DNA from 2 places in the Arthrobacter sp. AG258 genome. Region 2 is predicted to be linked to the other one. Evidence: predicted binding sites of a transcription regulator. Region 2 holds the regulator's gene; the other holds the start of a gene.

Region 1 (3,412 bases), on a different contig from region 2:
CCCTTGAGGAAGGACAACGGGTGCAGCTGGAGGTCGGCGAGGGCGACAAGGGCCCGCAGGCGGAAAACGTCCGGCCCGCCGAGTGAAGCCGAAGCACCGTCCCGCCGTCCGCACTGCCCTGGCCGTTTCCCTGGCAGCCGTTCTCGGCGCCACAGCCTGCTCCGGGACAGGCGGAAACGCCCGGGTGGAATCCGCCGAGGCATCCGGCGACGGCGTCCTCCGGGTGGGCCTGGTCCTGGACAACACCGGCGGCAACGCTTTCCTGAACCAGCCACAGCTCGCCGCCGCCAAGCTGGCCGTCCAGGACATCAACGCAGCCGGGGGACACAAGGGCCGTCCCGTCGAACTGCTGCCCGCACACCTGGAACAGGACACCGCCGGGCAGGCAAAAGCCCTGCTCGCCGCCAAGGCGGACGTGGTCATCGGACCCACCGACTCCAGCCATGCGGAGGCAGCCGTAGGCGTCCTGTCCGGCGCGCACATACCGCTCATCTCCCCGGCCAACACCGCTGCCGGCCTGACCGGAATGGCCAGCGGCGGCTACTACTTCCGCACCGCGGCGGCCGACGTCGCGCAAGGGCCTGTGTTGGCCAAACTCGCCAAGGACGCCGGGGCTGCCACCGTCAGCGTGCTGTACCAGGAAGGCACCTACGGCAAGGACCTGCAGGCCGCCGTCACGGAAGCGGCAAAGCAGTCCGGGCTTACCGTCCTTCCCGGTGCCGGCTTCACGACCGGGGACGCCGCGGCGGCAAGCTCCATCGCCAAAGCCAAGCCGGACGCCGTCGTCCTGATAGCCCGTGAGGGCGCCCAAGGCGCACTGGCCGCGCTGAACGGTACCGGCGTTGGCGGTTCACGCATCGTCATGAGCGACGGCGCTTTCGCCCGCTACGGCTCAGGCCTCGGTTCCAAGGTCTTGGATGGCGCCCGCGCGGTGGTACCGGGACAGCTGCCTTCCGCCGCCTTCCAGCAAAAACTCCTGGCGGTGGACCCGTCGCTGAAGGACGTCTCCTACGCTGCCGAGACCTACGACGCCGTGACCCTGGCCGCGCTGGCAGCGGCCCGCGCGCAGGACGACGCCGGCCGCTCGATCGCCGCCAACCTGATCCCGGTATCGGGCGGAACAGCGGCACCAGGCGCCGGAACGGCCGCTGCGCCGTGCGTGACCTACAAGGCGTGCCTGGGCGGTTTGGCTGCCGGCCCGGACATCAATTACGACGGCGAGTCGGGCCCCATTGCCTTCGACGCGAACGGGGATATCACCGTGGCGTCCTTCTCCGTCTTTACATACGGGCCGGACGACCTGCCCACTCCGAGCGGCCGGGAGACAGCCGGACATCAGGGCTGATCGCCCTCGGCGAAGCGACCGCCGCCAGCAGCCCCTCCGGTGTCTTTTCGCTTGCACTCTCACCGGGGGAGTGCTAATTATGGAGTTAGCACTCTGACGTACCGACTGCTAAGCAACGCCCGGTTCCGGCCGGCCGCGCAAGGCACCGGTCGAAGAGCGAAAGAAACACCTCACTTCAGTGAGATCCCCAGGCGGAGGCATACAGAGGCCGCTGTCGAAGGATCGTCCGTCGCGGGCACTGCAGCGAAGGTTCATTCTTAACGACTGTCCCGAAAGGACTACTGCCGTTATGGCCAAGATCATTGCATTTGATGAAGAGGCACGCCGCGGCCTTGAGCGTGGCCTGAACACCCTCGCCGACGCCGTTAAGGTCACCCTCGGCCCGCGTGGACGCAACGTCGTCCTCGAAAAGAAGTGGGGCGCCCCCACGATCACCAACGATGGTGTTTCCATCGCCAAGGAGATCGAGCTGGACGACCCCTACGAGAAGATCGGCGCAGAGCTGGTCAAGGAAGTTGCCAAGAAGACGGACGACGTCGCCGGCGACGGTACCACGACTGCGACGGTGCTGGCCCAGGCGCTGGTCAAGGAAGGCCTGCGCAACGTTGCCGCCGGAGCCGACCCGCTGTCCCTCAAGCGCGGCATCGAGAAGGCCGTTGAAGCCGTCACCCGCGAACTCCTGGCCTCCGCCAAGGAAATCGAAACCAAGGAAGAGATCGCGGCCACCGCCTCCATCTCCGCCGGTGACGACGAAATTGGTGCCCTCATCGCCGAAGCCCTGGACAAGGTCGGCAAGGAAGGCGTCATCACGGTCGAGGAGTCCAACACCTTCGGCCTGGAGCTTGAACTCACCGAAGGCATGCGCTTCGACAAGGGCTACATCTCCGCCTACTTCGTCACCGACGCCGAGCGCCAGGAAACGGTCCTCGAGGATCCGTACATCCTGATCGTCAACTCCAAGATCTCCAACGTCAAGGAACTGGTTGCTGTCCTCGAAAAGGTCATGCAGTCCAACAAGCCGCTGCTGATCATCGCCGAAGACATCGAGGGCGAGGCCCTGGCCACCCTGATCGTCAACAAGATCCGTGGCACCTTCAAGTCCGTTGCCGTCAAGGCCCCGGGCTTCGGCGACCGCCGCAAGGCACAGCTGGCAGACATCGCCGTCCTCACCGGCGGCCAGGTCATTTCCGAGGAAGTCGGCCTTAAGCTCGAGACCGCAGGCCTCGAACTGCTGGGCCAGGCCCGCAAGGTTGTTGTCACCAAGGACGAGACCACCATCGTCGAGGGTGCAGGCGACGCCGACCAGATCGCCGGCCGCGTATCCCAGATCCGCGCCGAGATCGAGAACTCGGACTCCGACTACGACCGCGAGAAGCTGCAGGAACGCCTGGCCAAGCTGGCCGGCGGCGTTGCAGTCATCAAGGCCGGTGCCGCCACCGAGGTTGAGCTCAAGGAACGCAAGCACCGCATCGAGGACGCCGTCCGCAACGCCAAGGCTGCGGTTGAAGAAGGCATCGTCGCCGGTGGCGGTGTTGCCCTCATCCAGGCCGGTGCCAAGGCATTTGCCAACCTGCAGCTCTCCGGCGACGAAGCAACGGGCGCCAACATCGTCCGCGTTGCCATTGACGCCCCGCTGAAGCAGATTGCCTTCAACGCCGGCCTCGAGCCCGGCGTGGTTGTCGACAAGGTCCGCGGCCTGCCCGCAGGCCACGGCCTGAACGCAGCCACCGGCGAGTACGTCGACCTGCTGGCAGCCGGCGTGAATGATCCGGTCAAGGTCACCCGCTCTGCCCTGCAGAACGCAGCGTCCATCGCCGGCCTGTTCCTCACCACCGAAGCCGTAGTGGCAGACAAGCCCGAGAAGGCTTCTGCTCCCGCCGGTGGAGACGACATGGGCGGCATGGGCGGCATGGGCGGCTTCTAAGCCCACTGCCGGGACCTGTCCCGCTGACACGAAATGCGGCCCCCTCCTTGGGAGGGGGCCGCATTTTTATGTTCCAAAGGCTACTTCCTGGCGGAAGCCAGCATCCCTTCGACTTCCTTCTTGAAGGCGTCCGCGGCTGCCTG
Region 2 (3,412 bases):
CCGCTGGGGACTATTTGATCCAGCGCAGGTTGTACGGGTAGCGGTGCGGCTGGCCCCGGTTGACGTGGATCCCTGCGGCCACCGAGAAGCAGGTCAGCGCCACCCAGATCAGCGTGGCGATCACGGCGAAGATGTTGCCCACGTAGGGAATGAACACCAGGATGTTGGCCAGGACCGCGGCGATGGTGGGCGGCAGGCTGAAGTTCAGCGCTTCCTTCGACTCCTGCGCGGTGAACGGTCCGCGGTCCCGGAAGATCAGGTAGATCAGCAGGGACGGAATGCACCCCAGGATCCCGCCGAAGTGGGCCAGCGTGGCCCATTGGCGGTCTTCGCTGGCCGTGAGCGGCAGCGCATTGGCGGGGACGCCATGGTACTCGGAACGGCCTTGGCCATCCCTGTGATCACGTGCGTTTTCTGCCACAGTCTGTTTTCCTTCTGGGGTGCAAGTGGTGCTGACGACTAATAAGGACTCGGTGACATGCTGTGAAAAGCAAGGCATCGCAGTATCCAGAATACTGGGTCGCGGGGCGGGAGCGGCTTTCAGGGCACGGTGAGGAAGTCGATCACTTCCTCAACCCGCCCCAGCAGCGACGGTTCCAGGTCGGCGTACGTGCGGACGGCGCCGAGGAGCTTTTGCCACCCCAGCCCGACATCTTCCTTGGTGGAGTGCGGCCAGCCAAAGGCCTTCAGGATGCCGGTCTTCCAGTCCTGACCGCGGGGAATCGCCGGCCATTGCTGGATGCCCAGCACCGCGGGGCGGATGGCCTGCCACACATCCACGTAGGGGTGGCCGACGATCAGGACATTTCCGGCGGCACCAGGGGAGGCCATCACAGCCTCGGCGATGCGCGATTCCTTTGAATCGGGCACCAGGTGGTCCACGAGGACCCCAAGGCGGCGCCCAGGTCCCGGCCTGAAGTCCGCCACGGCGGCCGTGAGGTCGTCGATGCCGTGCAGGGGTTCGACGACGATGCCTTCCACCCGAAGGTCGTCTCCCCACACCTTCTCCACCAGTTCAGCGTCATGCTTGCCTTCCACCCAGATCCGGCTCGCCTTTGCGACCTGGGCGCGCTGCCCTGCCACCCGAACCGACCCGGACGCGGTCCGCCCTGCGGCGGGACCGGCCCCAGCGCGGGCGGGCGCCGGCGGCATCAGGCGGATCGGCTGTCCTTCCAGGAGGAAGCCGAAGCCCAGCCGGAAGGACCGCGATTTTCCGCGCCGGTCCTCGAGGGCAACCACGTGCATTCCGCCGGACTTCTCCACCCGGGTGACAGCCCCAACCCAGCCGGACTGGACTTCCTCAAGCACCATGCCGCGCTCCACGGGAACCTCCGGCAGTTCGGTCCGGGCAGGGGCGGAAATCCCGCGGGGGCCCCAGTTCTGGTAGTCCATGGATTCGATCCGCCTCGCATTAGGTCCTCACCCCCGGAGTTTCGCCCGGAGCGGTACCAATGCTAACAACGGGCCGAGGCATAATAGACTGTTAGCACTGAGGCATGTCGAGTGCTAACCCCTGGGCGGCACCGGACGGGGCACGCGCCCCGGACCGTGGATGGAGGTGGAGAGTGAGCGAGCCACGCAAACTGGAAGTGCTGCGGGCGATCGTGGAGGACTACGTCCACTCCCGCGAGCCGGTCGGCTCAAAGGCGCTGGTGGAGCGCCATCATCTCGGTGTGTCCAGCGCCACGATCCGCAACGACATGGCGGCGCTGGAGGATGAGGGCCTGATCACCGCGCCGCACACCAGCGCAGGGCGGATACCCACGGACAAGGGCTACCGCCTGTTCGTGGACCAGATCTCGGCGGTCAAGCCACTGTCGGCCGCAGAGCGGCGGGCCATCCAATCACTCCTGGAAGGAGCGGACGACCTCGACGACGTCCTGGACCGCACGGTCCGCCTCCTGTCCCAGCTGACCAACCAGGTGGCAGTGGTCCAGTACCCGCACTTGAGCAGGGCCCTGGTCCGCCACATCGAATTCGTGCTGCTGGCACCGCGCAAAGTACTCGTGGTGCTGATTGCCAACAGCGGCAAAGTCGAGCAGCGCGTGATCGACGTCGGCCAGGACCTCGGTGACGAGGCGCTGGCGGAGTTGCGGACCCGGTTCCTCGGGGCCTTGGGCGGCACGTCGCTGAGCCACCTCGCGCAGGCCTTGCCCGCCGTCGTCGCCGCCGCGCCGCACCCTCAGCGCCAGGCCGCGCACGCACTCGCGCTTGGGCTGGAGGTTTTGGCCCAGAGCAGCCGGGAAGACCGGATGGTCATGGCCGGAACGGCCAACCTGGCCCGGTCCAACGTAGACTTTCCACTCAGCATCGGCCCGGTGCTCGAAGCACTCGAGGAGCAGGTGGTGATGCTGCGGCTGCTGAGCGAAATGGCACAGGACCACCGCGGCGTGGCCGTCAGCATCGGACGGGAGAACCCTTACGACGGCCTCGCGGAGGCATCGGTGGTGGCCACAGGCTACGGCCCTGACAGCGCCGCGAAGGTAGGGATCCTTGGCCCCACACGGATGGACTACCCCACCACCATGGCCGCCGTCAGGGCCGTGGCCCGCTACCTTTCCAGGATTTTGGGGCCCTGATCCTCCGTTGCCGGACCACGTCCGGCAACGGGACCGGACACCGGGCCCAACGGCACGCAGTACAACAAGGAAGAGATACGAACTTTGAGCAGCCACTATGACGTCCTTGGAGTCTCCCCCGAAGCTACGGGCGAAGAGATCAAAAAGGCCTACCGCAAACTGGCCCGCACCCTCCACCCGGACGTAAACCCCGGGGCGGACGCGTCGGAACGCTTCAAGGCAGTCACTCACGCCTACGAGGTCCTCTCCGACCCCCAGAAGCGCCGCATCTACGACACCACCGGCAATGAGAACGGAACGGACAACGGCTTCGGCGGTGCGGGCTACGCGGGCCAAGGGTTCGCGTTCCAGGACATCTTCGACACCTTCTTCGGCGCCGGCGGTACGTCCGGTCCGGCGTCCCGGGTGCGCAGGGGCCAGGACGCGCTCATCAGCGTCCGGATCGACCTCCGCGACGCCGTCTTTGGCGTCAACAAGAAGCTCGAAGTGGACACCGCCGTCGTCTGCCCCACCTGCGACGGATCGTGCTGCCGCCCCGGCACGCACCCCGAGCGCTGCGATATCTGCGGCGGCAGCGGCCAGGTCCAGCGTGCCGTCCGCTCCATTCTTGGCCAGGTCATGACGGCGGCCCCCTGCGGCACCTGCGAAGGCTTCGGCACGGTCATCAAGGATCCCTGCAACGAATGCAGCGGCCAGGGCCGCATCCGCAGCCGCCGCTCACTGACCATCAAGGTCCCTGCCGGTGTTGCCACCGGGACCCGCATCCAGCTCTCCGGGCAAGGCGAAGCCGGCCCCGCCGGTGGCCCCGCAGGCGACCTCTACGTGGAGATCCG

The links. The regulator HrcA, encoded in region 2, represses chaperone genes, less so after heat shock. The targets are predictions, from matches to a motif close to TTNGCACTCGNNNNNNNCGAGTGCNAA.
Region 1: a site for HrcA is predicted at 1,431-1,457, ahead of groL (chaperonin GroEL). Genes of this name have one in related genera too.

What each region holds. Positions count from the first base shown of each region.
Region 1 covers NZ_SOBI01000009.1:175,943-179,354, reverse strand. Annotated here, with positions in the region: gene DFO47_RS18150 (cold-shock protein) at 1-86, shown strand, start outside; gene DFO47_RS18145 (ABC transporter substrate-binding protein) at 83-1,345, shown strand; gene groL (chaperonin GroEL) at 1,635-3,269, shown strand; gene DFO47_RS18135 (sugar ABC transporter substrate-binding protein) at 3,350-3,412, opposite strand, start outside.
Region 2 covers NZ_SOBI01000004.1:251,401-254,812, reverse strand. Annotated here, with positions in the region: gene DFO47_RS10395 (DUF4870 domain-containing protein) at 11-421, opposite strand; gene DFO47_RS10390 (DUF3097 domain-containing protein) at 541-1,392, opposite strand; gene hrcA (heat-inducible transcriptional repressor HrcA) at 1,566-2,579, shown strand; gene dnaJ (molecular chaperone DnaJ) at 2,664-3,412, shown strand, end outside.